Regions from separate parts of the Pseudomonas sp. YH-1 genome, predicted to be linked through region 2. Evidence: predicted binding sites of a transcription regulator. Region 2 holds the regulator's gene; the other holds the start of a gene.
What was found. Region 2 encodes sigma-54, which starts transcription at its own class of promoters, with help from an activator protein. Its sites were predicted from a motif close to ANTGGCATNNANNTTGCTNT; they were not measured.

Region 1: the regulator sigma-54 is predicted to act here: its motif matches at 4,679-4,698, upstream of glnA (glutamate--ammonia ligase).

What each region holds. Positions count from the first base shown of each region.
Region 1 covers NZ_CP178184.1:553,958-561,548, reverse strand. Annotated here, with positions in the region: gene ACKI1H_RS02535 (DUF4124 domain-containing protein) at 1-8, opposite strand, end outside; gene ACKI1H_RS02530 (DUF4124 domain-containing protein) at 20-568, opposite strand; gene ACKI1H_RS02525 (mechanosensitive ion channel family protein) at 764-2,971, shown strand; gene glnA (glutamate--ammonia ligase) at 3,172-4,581, opposite strand; gene thiI (tRNA uracil 4-sulfurtransferase ThiI) at 4,913-6,367, shown strand; gene typA (translational GTPase TypA) at 6,538-7,591, shown strand, end outside.
Region 2 covers NZ_CP178184.1:2,294,965-2,302,555, forward strand. Annotated here, with positions in the region: gene ACKI1H_RS10825 (superoxide dismutase) at 1-246, shown strand, start outside; gene ACKI1H_RS10830 (ZIP family metal transporter) at 269-1,162, shown strand; gene ACKI1H_RS10835 (HPr family phosphocarrier protein) at 1,175-1,447, opposite strand; gene rapZ (RNase adapter RapZ) at 1,482-2,339, opposite strand; gene ptsN (PTS IIA-like nitrogen regulatory protein PtsN) at 2,342-2,809, opposite strand; gene hpf (ribosome hibernation-promoting factor, HPF/YfiA family) at 2,819-3,127, opposite strand; gene ACKI1H_RS10855 (RNA polymerase factor sigma-54) at 3,206-4,705, opposite strand; gene lptB (LPS export ABC transporter ATP-binding protein) at 4,961-5,686, opposite strand; gene lptA (lipopolysaccharide transport periplasmic protein LptA) at 5,686-6,222, opposite strand; gene lptC (LPS export ABC transporter periplasmic protein LptC) at 6,209-6,781, opposite strand; gene ACKI1H_RS10875 (KdsC family phosphatase) at 6,790-7,314, opposite strand; gene ACKI1H_RS10880 (KpsF/GutQ family sugar-phosphate isomerase) at 7,315-7,591, opposite strand, start outside.

The DNA.
Region 1 (7,591 bases), 1.7 Mb from region 2:
ATCACCAGATAGCGCATCGTCAGCCGCCCGTCCGGGGTTGGACCTTGGGCCGTTGCGGGCTGTTGGTGCTGATGCGCTGCAGGGTGAAGCTCACCGGCGCGCTGGCCTGGATCACGCGGCTGCCCTGCAGGACCTGGACGGCCAGCGTGTGGTCGCCGCGGTCGATTTCCTGCAAGGCGATGCTGGTGCTGCTGGTCGGCGCGCCATAGGGCTGGCCGTCGAGCACCAGTTGCAGCAGATGGCCGCCAGCCAGGGCGGGCTGCACCACGACATTGACGATGAAGCTGCCGTTGTTCTGTCGCAGCGATTCGTCGTCCGGCAGGTTGCTCAGGGCGAGAATCGCGTAGGCGTTGCTGGCCTGGTTCGCGGTGCCGCTGTCGGCGGGCACTGCGACCGGCCCCTGCGGTCCGACGGTGTTGGTCGGTGGCAGCTCAACGGGCTTGGCGTCGACGTTGGTCGGCGGCTGGTTGGTGAACACTGTCTTGCCGTTGGCATCGGTGTACTTGTAGATCTGCGCGCTGGCTGGCAATGCGGCGGCGAGCAGCAGGGCGGTGAGGATCAGGCGCATGAAGAATCTCCGGATGGTCATGCCAAGCCTTGCACCGCCGACGGCGGCTGGCAAGTTGCCTATTGTCTTTCAGCAGGGCGCCGCGCGTTGTGCGCTGCTCCTCGTGGGGAGGACCTTTCCTGCGCGGGACGGGTCCGAGCCTGGCGCCGGCGTCTGTATGATGCGGGCAAGCGTGATTTTCCATTGTTCCGGGGTATGCCTGTGATTCTGATTCGTTACCTGCTTCGTCAGTGGTTGCTGCTGTGCTGCCTCGGCCTGGGCCTGTCCTTCGCCGTACCCGCCATGGCAGCGCTTCCCGGGGCTCTCGCCGGGGTGACGGGCAGTGGCGAGGCGAAGGTCAGCGATGCCCAGTTGGAGCAGTCGCTGAACCAGGTGATCAAGACCCTGGAGAACGACCAGCAGCGCGCCGACCTGCTGAAGAAGCTCAAGCAGTTGCGCGACGCCACACAGAAGGGCGCTGAAGAACAGGGCGGTGTTCTGGGGCTGATTGGCGACACCCTGGGGAGTCTGGAGAAACAGTTCGAGGGCGCCAACAGCCCGGTGGTGCGTTGGACCGAGCTGTTCCAGGGCGCCGGCTTCGAGCTTGAAGCACGGACCCCTTCGCTGGCGGAATGGCCGGGCATGATCCTCGATTTCGCCCTGGTCATCCTCATCTGGGCCTGCGTTGCCCTCGGCCTGCGCTGGATCGCCGGGCGCATGCGCAAGCGCTTCGGCCTGGAGGATGAACTGCCCCAGCACCCCAAGACCCGCGACCTGCTGTTGTTCGCCCTGCGCAAGCTTGGCCCCTGGCTGGTGGCCTTCCTGATCACCGTCTACCTGTCCGTGGTGCTGCCCAGTTCGCTCGGCAAGCTGGTGGCGATGGTGATCGCCTACACCCTGGTATGCGGCACGCTGTTCTCCGCGCTCTGTGTGATCTCCCTATCGCTGCTCAGTGGCCCGCACCGCATGCGAGCGCTGGACATCCTGCGCCGTCGTGCCTTCCGCCCGCTCTGGCTGATCGGCAGCCTCGCGGCACTGGGCGAAGTGATGCACGACCCTCGCGTCATCGAGAGCCTGGGGATGAACATCTCGCTGTTCGTCGGCTCCGTGGCGAACATCTGTGCAGCGCTGCTTACCGCGCTGTTCGTCCTGCAGTTCCGCCGGCCCATCGCCCACCTGATCCGCAACCAGCCGCTGGAGCGGCGCCTCAAGCGCAGGGGCCTGAGCGACCTGGTGGAACTGGTCGGTTCGATCTGGTTCCTGCCGGTTCTGGTGCTGGTGGGCATCTCGCTGTTCGCCACCATCGTCACGGCTGGCGACAGCAGCTACGCCCTGCGTCGCGCGCTGGTCTGTGCTGTCGTGGCGGTGGTCGCGATGACCGTCAATGGCCTGATCCGCCGTGCCCATCAACGCTCGGCCCGACGCGGTGCACGTCGCCATGCACCGTACATCGAGCAGTTGCAGAGCTTCGGCTACACGCTGCTGCACATCGCCAGCCTGCTGTTCTTCCTGGAGATCGGCCTGCGCGTCTGGGGCATGTCGCTGGTGCGTTTCGCCGAAGGCGACGGCTCGCAGATCAGCCTCAAGCTGTTCAGCTTCGGCACCACCCTGCTGGTCGCCTGGCTGGTCTGGATTCTCACCGATACCGCGGTACAGCACAGCCTCGGCCTGGGCGGCAAGAAGAGCGCCAACGCCCGCGCACTGACCATGCTGCCGCTGATCCGCAACGTGCTGTTCGTGACCATCGCGGTGATTGCGCTGATCGTCGCCCTGGCCAACATGGGCATGAACGTCACGCCGCTGCTTGCTGGTGCCGGTGTCATCGGTCTGGCTATCGGCTTTGGTGCGCAATCACTGGTGGCGGACCTGATCACCGGCCTGTTCATCATCATCGAGGACTCGCTGTCCATCGACGACTACGTGGATGTCGGCGGCCACCTGGGGACGGTCGAGGGCCTGACCATCCGCACCGTGCGCCTGCGCGACCTGGATGGTGTGGTACACACCATCCCGTTCAGCGAGATCAAGAGCATCAAGAACTACTCGCGGCAGTTCGGCTACGCGATGTTCCGCTGGCCGGTGCCGGCGAGCATGCCCATCGACGACGCGCTGGCGCTGGTCAAGGAGGTCTCCGGCGAGTTGCGCGGCGACCGCACCATCAACCGCGCCATCTGGTCGCCGCTGGAAATCCAGGGTATCGAGAGCTTCGATGCCGGCCAGGCGATCCTGCGCTTCCGCTTCAAGACGGCGCCGATCCGCCAGTGGGAAGTGCAGCGCGCCTTCAACCTGCGCCTGCGGCAGAAGCTGGATAAGGCCGGGCTGGAGCTCTCCATGCCACGCCTGAATGTGCAGCTCTCGCGCCTGCGCAAATCGCGCCGCGAGGATGACGAGGAGCATGGCGCGCCGGTCGACGGCGGGATCTGAATCCGGCCTTCCGTTGTAGGAGCGAGCTTGCTCGCGAATGCGTTATCCGGTGACTCCAGTGCTGTGCGGTTCGCGAGCAAGCTCGCTCCTACAGGCGCAGGCATAGGCACAGATACAGGTGCCGGCGGTTTTCTCCAGACCATAAAAAAGGCCTCCCGAAGGAGGCCTTAATGGTGTCGCTATTTATAGGTATTCGTGGATCAGACGCTGTAGTACAGGTCGTATTCCAGCGGGTGCACGAAGGTGCGCACCTTGATTTCTTCTTCCGACTTCAGCTCGATGTAGGCATCGATGAACTCGTCGGTGAACACGCCGCCCTTGGTCAGGAACGCACGGCCCTTGTCGAGTTCTTCCAGCGCTTCTTTCAGGCTGCCGCAAACCTGCGGGATTTCCTTCGCCTCTTCCGGCGGCAGGTCGTACAGGTTCTTGTCGGCGGCATCGCCGGGGTGAATCTTGTTCTGGATGCCGTCCAGGCCCGCCATCAGCAGTGCGGCGAAGCACAGGTAGGGGTTGGCAGCCGGGTCCGGGAAGCGCGCTTCGATGCGGCGGGCTTTCGGGCTGGAGACGTACGGGATACGGATCGAGGCGGAACGGTTGCGGGCCGAGTAGGCCAGCATGACCGGGGCTTCGAAGCCCGGAACCAGACGCTTGTAGGAGTTGGTGGCCGGGTTGGTGAAGCCGTTCAGGGCCTTGCCGTGCTTGATGATGCCGCCGATAAAGTACAGGGCGGTGTCGGACAGGCCGGCATAGCCTTCGCCAGCGAAGGTGTTCTTGCCATCCTTGGAGATGGACATGTGAACGTGCATGCCCGAGCCGTTGTCGCCGTACAGCGGCTTCGGCATGAAGGTCACGGTCTTGCCATAGGCGTCGGCAACGTTGTGGATGCAGTACTTCAGGGTCTGAACTTCGTCAGCCTTGGCAACCAGGGTGTTGAACTTCACGCCGATTTCGTTCTGGCCGGCAGTCGCCACTTCGTGGTGGTGAACTTCGATGACCAGGCCCATTTCTTCCATGGCGTTGCACATGGCGGTACGGATTTCGTGGTCGTGGTCGACCGGCGGTACCGGGAAGTAGCCGCCCTTGACGCCCGGACGGTGGCCTTTGTTGCCGGTCTCGATGTCAGCGTCGGTGTTCCAGGAAGCCTGCTCGGAGAAGATCTTGAACATCGAGCCGGAGATGTCGGACTTGAACTTCACTTCGTCGAAGATGAAGAACTCCGGCTCCGGGCCGACGAATACGGTGTCACCGATACCGGTGGACTTCAGGTATTCCTCGGCGCGCTTGGCGATGTTGCGCGGGTCGCGCTCGTAGCCTTGCATGGTGCTCGGCTCGATGATGTCGCAAACGATGATCAGGGTCGGCTCTTCGGTGAACGGGTCGAGCACGGCGGTGCTGTCGTCCGGCAGCAGGATCATGTCGGAGGCTTCAATGCCCTTCCAGCCTTCGATGGAGGAACCATCGAACATCTTGCCGGCTTCGAAGAACTCGTCGTCCAGCGCATCGCGGGCGGGCATGGTGACGTGCTGCTGCTTGCCTTTGGTATCGGTGAAGCGCAGGTCAACCCACTTCACGTCATGATCTTTGATCAGTTGTTGCGACTTGTACGACATGCTGTCCTCCAGGAGGGATTAGAGCTGGGAGCTTTCTGTGCCCCAGTATCGGGTGATGCCGGCCGGAATACTCCGCCAGGGCAACCTGCCTCACAAGAGAGCAAGTTGCGTGCCAGTGCCCGTAAATGGGCAGGGCCCCTGAAATCACGGGCTCTGGCGTGTGCTAGGGATAATTGCACGGAAATAGTGCACTGCTTTGGTGCTCCGCCATGGTGCATAAGTCCATTTTGGTGCACCAAAAAGAAAGTCTCCGATTTCTGCTCAAGTCTTGAGCAATTTCGGATATAATTCCGCCCCTTTTTTTCAGTCCCATGGCAATCGCCCGATCCGCATGAAACTCATCGTCAAGGTCTTCCAGGAAATCACCATCAAGAGCCGGCCGGTGCGCAAGCGCTTCATCCGCCAGCTGGCGAAGAACATTCGCACGGTGCTCCGCGATCTCGACCCCGAGCTGCTGGTCGAGGGCGAGTGGGACAACCTCGAGGTCGAGACCAGGGTCGCCGACCCGAAAGTCCTGCGCGAGATGATCGAGCGCCTGACCTGCACGCCGGGCATCGGCCACTTCCTGGAAGTGCACGAATACCCGCTGGGCGATTTCGACGACATCCTCGAGAAGTGCAAGGCCCATTTCGGCGACAAGCTGCCGGGCAAGGTCTTCTCCATGCGTTGCAAGCGCGCCGGCAAGCACCCCTTCACCTCTATAGATGTTGAGCGTTACGTCGGCGGCGGCCTGCGCCAGCACTGCGGCGCGGCGGGCGTCTCGCTGAAGAACCCAGAAGTGGAAGTGCGCGTGGAAATCCGCCACGACCGCCTCTACGTGATCCACGCCCAGCACGATGGCCTGGGCGGCTACCCGCTGGGTGCGCTGGAGCAGGTGCTGGTGCTGATGTCCGGTGGCTTCGACTCCACCGTGGCGGCCTACCAGATGATGCGCCGCGGCATGATCAGTCACTTCGTGTTCTTCAACCTCGGCGGCCGTGCCCACGAACTGGGCGTGATGGAAGTCGCGCACTACCTGTGGAAGAAGTACGGCAGCTCCCAGCGCGTGCTGTTCGTCAGCGTGCCCTTCGAGGAAGTGGTCGGCGAGATTCTCACCAAGGTCGACGACAGCTACATGGGCGTGACCTTGAAGCGCATGATGCTGCGCGCCGCCAGTCGAGTGGCCGAGCGCCTGGAGATCGACGCGCTGGTGACCGGCGAGGCGATTTCCCAGGTGTCCAGCCAGACCCTGCCGAACCTCTCGGTGATCGACCGGGTGACCGACACCCTGGTGCTGCGCCCGCTGATCGTCAGCCACAAGCAGGACATCATCGACACGGCGACGAAGATCGGCACCGCCGAGTTCGCCAAGCACATGCCAGAATATTGCGGTGTGATTTCGGTGAACCCGACCACCCAGGCCAAGCCGTACCGCGTCGACCACGAAGAAACCAAGTTCGACATGGCGGTGCTCGACCGCGCCCTGGAGCGTTCCACCCAGATGACTGTCGATCGCGTGATCGATGAGCTGGGCAAGGACCTGTCGGTGGAAATGGTCGGCGAAGTACTGGCCGGCCAGATCGTGGTGGACATCCGTCACCCGGATGCCCAGGAAGATGAACCGCTGGCCATCGAGGGCATCGAAGTCCTGGCCATGCCGTTCTACGCGATCAACAGCAAGTTCAAGGAACTGGACCCCAACCGCCAGTACCTCCTGTATTGCGACAAGGGCGTGATGAGTCGCCTGCACGCCCACCACCTGGTCAACGAAGGGCACACCAATGTGCGTGTTTACCGTCCGCAATAAAGGCGCGGACCAACGCCGCCAGCCCGGACTGTTCGGCGGCAGTATCCGCCACCGACCTCCCGACACATTCGGTGCGTAGGCTCACGCCCTGACCTTTTGCACCGCCGCGCCACGGCCCGGCCCCCGCTGCCGAAAACGGCAGCCGAAGATTCACTATCGAGACTGACACTGTGATCGAAAAACTGCGCAACATCGCCATCATCGCCCACGTCGACCATGGCAAGACCACCCTCGTAGACAAGCTCCTGCGCCTGTCCGGCACCCTCGACCGCAAAGAAGCGGAAAACGAGCGCGTGATGGACTCCAACGACCAGGAAAAAGAGCGTGGCATTACCATTCTGGCGAAGAACACCGCCCTGAAATGGAATGACTACAGCATCAACATCGTCGACACCCCCGGCCACGCCGACTTCGGTGGCGAGGTTGAGCGCGTGATGTCCATGGTCGACTCCGTACTGCTGGTGGTCGACGCCCAGGACGGCCCCATGCCGCAGACCCGTTTCGTCACCCAGAAGGCCTTCAAGGCCGGCCTGCGCCCGATCGTCGTAGTGAACAAGATCGACCGTCCGGGCGCGCGTCCTGACTGGGTCATCGACCAGATCTTCGACCTGTTCGACAACCTCGGCGCCACCGACGAGCAGCTGGACTTCCCGATCGTCTACGCCAGTGCCCTGAACGGCATCGCCGGCATGGACCACGAGAAGATGGACGACAACATGGACGCGCTGTTCCAGGCGATCATCGACCACGTCCCGGCGCCGAAAGTCGACGTCGACGGCCCGTTCCAGATGCAGATTTCCCAGCTGGACTACAACAGCTTCCTCGGCGTGATCGGCATCGGCCGTATCGCCCGCGGCAAGGTCAAGACCAACACCCCGGTCGTGGCCATCAGCGACGACGGCACCAAGCGCAACGGCCGCATCCTGAAGATCATGGGTCACTCGGGCCTGCAGCGCGTCGAAGTCGCTGAAGCCGAAGCCGGCGACATCGTCTGCGTCTCGGGCATGGACGAGCTGTACATCTCCGACACCCTGTGCGACCCGCAGAACGTCGAAGCGCGCCCGCCGCTGACCGTCGACCAGCCGACCGTGAGCATGACCTTCCAGGTCAACGACTCGCCGTTCGCCGGTAAAGAAGGCAAGTTCGTCACCAGCCGCAACATCAAGGACCGTCTGGACAAGGAACTGCTGCACAACGTGGCCCTGCGCGTCGAGCAAGGTGACT
Region 2 (7,591 bases):
AGCGGATGGGCGTGGCTGAGTGTAGATCCGCAGGGCAAGCTGGTGGTCGAGAGTAGCGGTAACCAGGACAGCCCGCTGATGCAGGGCAATCTGCCGATCCTCGGCCTGGATGTCTGGGAGCACGCCTACTACCTGCGCTACCAGAACCGTCGGCCGGAATACATCGCAGCCTTCTACAACGTGGTCGCCTGGCCCGAGGTGCTGCGCCGTTACCGCCAGGCGTTGCGGGCACGAGGTCAGGGATGAGACCGGTGGACCTGCCATGCGTCTGATTGTGCAGAGTCTGCGGGAAAGCGGAGGGCGCAATCTGCGTTGGTTGCTAGGTCTGACCATTTCCCTTGGCGGTGCCGTGCTGGTGGTTCAGCACCTGATGCTGCTGGCGAGACTGTCTTTGTCTGCGCCGATGTACCTGGCCCTGCACGGCGGCATGCTCTGCGCGCTCGGCACGGCCTTGGGGGCGGTGCCGGTGCTGCTGGTGCGGAGCATGCCGGCGCGCATCGCCGATGCCATGCTGGGCTTCGGTGCCGGGGTGATGCTGGCTGCCACGGCGTTCTCCCTGCTGCTGCCGGCGCTGGAGGCGGCGGAAGCTTCCGGGCGCCCGACCTGGCTGGCCTCGCTGCTGGTCAGTCTCGGCCTCGCGTTGGGCGCCTTTGGCCTCGCCGTGTTCGGGCGGGTGCTGGAGGATGCCCAGGCGAATATCCAGGGTGTTGCTGACGGCAAGGTGCCTGCGCGCATCCTGCTGTTCGTCGCCGCCATTGTTCTGCACAACATTCCCGAAGGCATGGCCGTGGGCGTTGCCGCCGGGGGAGAGGTGCAGGGGGCGAGTGGCCTGGCGCTGGGGATCGCGCTGCAGGATGTGCCCGAAGGGCTGGCGATTGCGCTGGTGCTGGCTGGGGCGGGTGTTTCGCGCGGCAAGGCGGCACTGGCGGGGGCGGCTTCCGGGCTGGTCGAGCCGCTTTTCGCGGTACTCTGCGCCTGGCTGATCGGGATCTCGCGGATGTTCCTGCCCTGGGGGCTGGCCGCTGCGGCGGGCGCGATGCTCTATGTGGTGGTGCGCGAGATCATTCCCGAATCGCAGCGGCGCGGCCACGCGGCGCAGGCCACCCAGGGGCTGATCATCGGTTTCTGCCTGATGATGGTGCTGGATACGTCGCTGGGCTGATGGCCCGGCGCGTCACTCGCCTTCGTCGAAGTAGTTGTTGATCAGTTCGACCAGCGCCTTGAGCGCTTCGTCTTCCTGTTCGCCCTCGGCGGCGAGGTGCAGGTTGGTGCCCTTGCCGGCGGCCAGCATCATCACGGCCATGATGCTCTTGCCGTCCACCGTACTTTCCGGATTTCGGCCCACGCGAACCTGGCAGGGGAATCGACCCGCGACGCCGACGAATTTGGCCGCCGCACGTGCATGCAGGCCAAGCTTGTTGATGATGGTGATTTCGAGGGCGGGCATCGCGAGGGGCTGTCCTTTTGTTGTCTGTCGCTGCTTAGCTCAGGTCGCGGTGGCGAATCTGTACGTTGGTGAGGGTTTCCTTGAGGGCCTGACCAATACGCTCGGCAATGTAGGTCGAGCGGTGCTGGCCACCGGTGCAGCCGATGGCGATGGTTACGTAGGCCCGGTTGCTCGCGGCGAAGCGCGGCAGCCATTTGTTCAGGTAGGCGAGGATATCCTGGTACATCTCCTCGACGTCCGGTTGCGCTGCCAGGTACTCCTGGACTTCCGTTTCCAGCCCGGTGTGCTCGCGCAGGTCGGGTTTCCAGTACGGATTGGGCAGGCAGCGCACGTCGAACACCAGGTCCGCGTCCACCGGCATGCCGCGCTTGAAGCCGAAGGATTCGACCAGGAAGGCGGTGCCCAGTTCGGGCTTGTTCAGCAGGCGCAACTTGAGCACGTCGCGCAACTGGTAGAGGTTCAGGTTGGTGGTGTTGAGCTTGAGATCGGCCAGGTCGGCGATCGGCGCCAGCAGGTTCGACTCGTCGCTGATGGCCTCCGCCAGGGAGCGGGTGTCGGTGGTCAGCGGATGCCGCCGGCGGGTCTCGGAGAAGCGTTTGAGTAGCGTCTCATCATCGGCATCGAGGTACAGCACGTCGCACTGGATGTGCTTGTCGCGGGCTTCCTGCAGCAGCTCGGGGAAGCGCTGCAGCTGGCTGGGCAGGTTGCGTGCGTCGATGGAGACGGCAACCTGGGGGTGCAGCAGCTCGGTGTGCAGCAGGGCGCGCTGGGCCAGATCCGGAAGGAGGCTGGCCGGCAGGTTGTCGATGCAGTAGAAGCCGTTGTCCTCGAGCACGTTGAGCGCGGTGCTCTTGCCCGAGCCGGATCTCCCACTGATGATGATCAGGCGCATGATCAGTGCCCGTTGTTCTGGAAGTCCACGACGATCCGGTACAGGTCCTCGCCGTTGGCGGCGTGACGCAGGCGGTCGCGGACGTCGGAGCGGTCGAGCATGGAGGCGATCTGCCGCAGCAGTTCCAGGTGCTCCTCGGTGGCCGCTTCCGGCACCAGCAGCACGAACACCAGGTCGACCGGTGCGCCGTCGAGGGCGTCGAAGTCTACCGGGTGATCAAGGTGCAGGATGGCGCTGATGGGCGACTGGCAGCCGGGGAGGCGGCAGTGCGGAATGGCGATGCCATTGCCGAAGCCGGTGGAGCCCAGGCGTTCCCGGGCCACCAGGCTGTCGAAGATGTCTTGGGAATCGAAACCCGGCAGCTCGCGAGCCACCAGGTTGGCGATTTGTTCGAGGACACGTTTTTTGCTGCCGCCCGGCACGTTCACGAGGGAACGGCCGGGGGTCAGGATTTGCTCAAGTCGGATCATAGAGAGGGGTTAACGGACGCCAACACCTTGCTGGCGTTCGAGGTATTTTTCCTTGTGCTTGATCAGTTGGCGGTCGAGCTTGTCGGTGAGCAGGTCGATGGCCGCGTACATGTCTTCATGTTCGGCGCAGGCCACCACTTCGCCACCGGCGATGTGGAGGGTGGCTTCAATTTTCTGCTTCAGCTTCTCGACCTCCATGATGACCTGAACATTGGTGATCTTGTCGAAGTGGCGCTCCAGTCGGCCAAGTTTCTCGCCGACATAGTCGCGCAGGGCGTCGGTCACATCCAGTTGATGTCCACTGATGTTGACTTGCATACCGCTTTCTCCTTGTTGCCCGTGTGTAAGTGGCAGGTTATGTGGCCTGCCGCCGGAACACCTTGGCGTGGATCAACGTCACACCAGCCGCTTGCGCTCGCTCGAGGGAGAGATTCCTAGGGACTCCCGGTACTTGGCGACGGTACGACGTGCCACTTGAATGCCCTGTGCCTCCAGTAAACCAGCGATCTTGCTGTCACTCAATGGCTTTTTCGGACTTTCCGCCGCGACCAGTTTCTTGATGATGGCGCGAATCGCGGTGGACGAGCACTCGCCGCCTTCGGAGGTGCTGACGTGGCTGGAGAAGAAGTACTTCAGCTCGAAGATGCCCCGCGGCGTGTGCATGAACTTCTGCGTGGTGACGCGGGAGATGGTCGATTCGTGCATGCCCACCGCCTCGGCGATATCGTGCAGGACCAGCGGTTTCATCGCTTCCTCGCCGTACTCGAGGAAGCCGCGCTGGTGCTCGACGATCTGGGTCGCCACCTTCATCAGTGTCTCGTTGCGGCTCTGCAGGCTCTTGATGAACCAGCGCGCTTCCTGCAGCTGGTTGCGCATGAACGTATTGTCGGCGCTGGAGTCGGCGCGGCGCACGAGGCCCGCGTACTGCGAGTTCACGCGCAGGCGCGGCACCGCTTCCTGGTTCAGTTCCACCAGCCAGCGGTCGTTGTTCTTCCGAACGATGACATCCGGGACGACGTATTCGGCTTCGCCGGATTCGATCTGCGAGCCGGGACGTGGGTGTAGCGACTGGATCAGCTCGATGGTCTCGCGCAGCTCGTCTTCCTTGAGCTTCATGCGTCGCATCAGCTGGCTGTAGTCGCGGCTGCCGAGCAGGTCCAGGTGGTCGCTGACCAGGCGGATGGCCTCGGCCAGCAGGTAGGTCTTGGTGGGCAGCTGGCGCAGCTGCAACAGCAGGCACTCGCGCAGGTTGCGCGCGCCGACGCCTGCGGGCTCGAGCTGCTGCACGCGGCGCAGCACGACTTCCACTTCATCCATCTCCACGCCCAGCTCCGGGTCGATGGAGGCGAGGATGTCGTCGAGAGATTCTTCGAGGTAACCGTCATCCGTGATGCCGTCGATGATGCTCAGGGCGATCAGGCGATCGGTATCGGACATCGGCAGGAGATTGAGCTGCCACAGCAGATGGCTCTGCAGGCTTTCGCCGGCGGAGGTGCGGGAGGTGAAGTCCCACTCGTCGTCATCGTTGCTGGGCAGGCTGCTGGCGCTGGTCTGGTAGATGTCTTCCCAGGCGGTGTCGACCGGCAGCTCGTTGGGGATGCGCTCGGCCCACTGGTCATCGTCGAGGCTGTCGACGTTGGGCGTGGTGCTTTCCTGGAAGTTGTCCTGGGAGCTGCTGGTGCCGTTGGCGCCTGACTCGGCACCGTCAGCCATGGGATCGCTGTTATCGAAATCCTCGCCTTCTTCCTGGCGCTCCAGCATCGGGTTGGACTCCAGGGCTTCCTGGATTTCCTGTTGGAGGTCCAGCGTGGAGAGCTGGAGCAGTCGGATGGCCTGTTGCAGCTGCGGAGTCATCGTCAGCTGCTGGCCCATCTTGAGGACTAGCGATGGTTTCATGGCTGGAACTAGGCACCTTGTTCGCTGGCGCGAAGCGCGCCATATCCACGACTACGGACACCGGGGTGCCGCGAGGAAGCAAATTATATGCCTGAGTTTGGACGCTTTGCCTAGGGGCTGTCGACCTTTCGTTACAACCCGGTTGCGCCACGGTGGGTCGGGCAGCCGCGTACGTCGCGGAGCGGCCGACGAGCCGCGCCACGCTTGCGTGGAGAGGTGGAGCCACCGCGCCCGGACAGGGCGCGGTGCAGGGCCTTAGAGGCGGAACTCGTGGCCCAGATAGACTTCTTTCACCAGGTCGTTGGCGAGGATGCTTTCGGCGCTGCCTTCGGCGATCAACTGACCGTCGTTGACGATGTACGCCGTTTCGCAGATGTCCAGGGTCTCGCGGACGTTGTGGTCGGTGATCAGCACACCGATGCCCTTGGCCTTGAGGTGGTGGATGATCTGCTTGATGTCGCCCACGGAGATCGGGTCGACGCCGGCGAAAGGTTCGTCCAGCAGGATGAACTTCGGCGAACTGGCGAGCGCACGGGCGATTTCAACGCGGCGCCGTTCACCACCGGACAGGCTCATGCCGAGGTTGTCGCGGATGTGGTGAATGTGGAATTCCTCGAGCAGGCCTTCCAGGGCTTCCTGACGGCCAGCGCGATCCAGGTCGGTGCGGGTCTCGAGGATCGCCCCGATGTTGTCCGCCACCGACAGCTTGCGGAAGATCGAGGCTTCCTGCGGTAGGTAGCCGATGCCGGCGCGGGCGCGGCCGTGCATGGGCAGGTGGGTGACATCCTGCTCGTCGATGCGCACGACGCCCTGATCGGCACGGACCAGGCCGACGATCATGTAGAAGCAGGTGGTCTTGCCCGCTCCGTTGGGGCCGAGCAGGCCGACGATCTGCCCGCTCTCGATGCTCATGCTGACGTCGCGGACGACTTGCCGGCTCTTGTAGCTCTTGGCGAGGTGCTGGGCGGTTAGCGTAGCCATTACTGCGCTTGATCCTGCTTTTTCTTGGGCTGGATGACCATGTCGATACGCGGGCGCGGCGTGGTCACCTGGGAGCCGGTGGCGCGGCCTGCGTTGACGATCTGGCGCTGGGTGTCATAGACGATCTTCTCGCCTTCGAAGGTGTTGCCTTCCTGGATCACCTTGGCCTGGTCGATCAGCACGACGCGGTTCTGCGAGACGAAGTACTGGATGGTGAGGCCGTAGGCCTGGGTGATCTGCTTGTCCGGCGCCGGCTTCTGTTCGAAGTAGGCGGGCTTGCCGACCGAGGTGACGACCTCGATCTCGCCGTCCTTGTTCTGCTTGAGCGTAACGGTGTTGCCAGTCAGCTTCATGCTGCCCTGGGTTACCACCACGTCGCCGCGATACACGGCCACGCCCTGCTTGTCATCCAGTTCGGCGCTGTCGGCCTGGACGCGGATCGGCTGTTCCCGGTCGGTGGGAAGCGCCCAGGCGGCAGAGCTGCCGATAGCGGCGGCGAGGCTGAAAAGAAGGGGGAGGGTGTTAACGAGCCTCATGCTGACCTCTTACGTTGGACAGCAGGAGCATCCGGCTGTCTTTCAGATACGCTTTCATGCCAACTGCCGTGGTCACACCGTTGGGTTCGGTGATCTTCACGGGTTGGTCAGTCTGCGCATAGTCCTTGTCTGGGAACACCGTCATGCGCGAGGTGTTGAGCAGGAGCGTGCGCTGTTGCGCGTCGGTGCGCGCGACGCGCACGTCGTCGATCAGCTCGACCTGCTTGCCTTCGGGGGCTACTTCGGCGCGAACGCTCTGGACGTGCCACGGCTGAGGCTCATTCTCCCGGTGGAAGTAGAGGTCGGGCGTGGTAACCAGGGTCACGTCGCTTGCTTTCAGGTGTTCGAGTTTGTCGGCGGTCATCTCGTAGGCGAGGGAGCCGTCGACGCGGTATTGAACGCTCTTGGCGTTCACCACGTAGAAATCGACAGCGTCGCTGGTCTGCGACTTGAGTTGCCGCTCGTTGAAGTCCAGGCGCACGTTCCAGTAATAGCCGAGGGCGATCAGCAGGATGGCGATCAGGGCGAGCAGCAGCTTCTGTTGGAATGTCTTGGGCATGTTCGGCTCTAGAGATACGCGTTCTGGGCAGCTTCGAGGTTGCCCTGGGCGCGCAGGATCAGTTCGCAGAACTCGCGGGCGGCACCTTCACCGCCACGGGCCTGGGTCACCCCGTCGGCGTGCTGACGGACGAAAGCGTCGCCGCTGGCGACTGCCATGCCGAGGCCTGCGCGGCGGATGGCGGGCAGGTCGGGCAGGTCGTCACCCAGGTACGCCACCTCTTCATAGCCTAGACCCAGTTCGGCAAGCAACTCGTCAAGGGCGACCAGCTTGTCCTCGCGGCCCTGGAACAGGTGGTTGATGCCAAGATTCTTCGCCCGGCGCTCGACCACCGGGCTCGAGCGGCCGGTGATGATTGCGGTGCGTACGCCGGAGTTCATCAGCATCTTGATGCCCTGACCGTCCAGCGTATTGAAAGTCTTGAACTCGCCGCCATCGGGCAGAAAGTAGAGTTTGCCGTCGGTGAGCACACCATCGACGTCGAACACCGCCAGGCGGACCGCTTTCGCGCGTTGCAGCAGGTCGGCGGTCATTCAGATGACTCCCGCACGAGTCAGGTCGTGGACGTGCAGGACGCCGACCGGATGATCCTTGTCGTCGACCACCACCAGTACGTTGATCTTGTGGTCGTCCATGATCTTCAGGGCTTCGGCGGCGAGCATGTCCGGGCGGGCGGTCTTGCCATGCACGGTCATCACCTGGTCGATGGTCACCTGACGGAAGTCCAGCCCCTTGTCCAGGGTGCGGCGCAGGTCGCCGTCGGTGAAGACCCCAGCCAGGCGACCGTCTTCACCCAGGATGACGGTCATG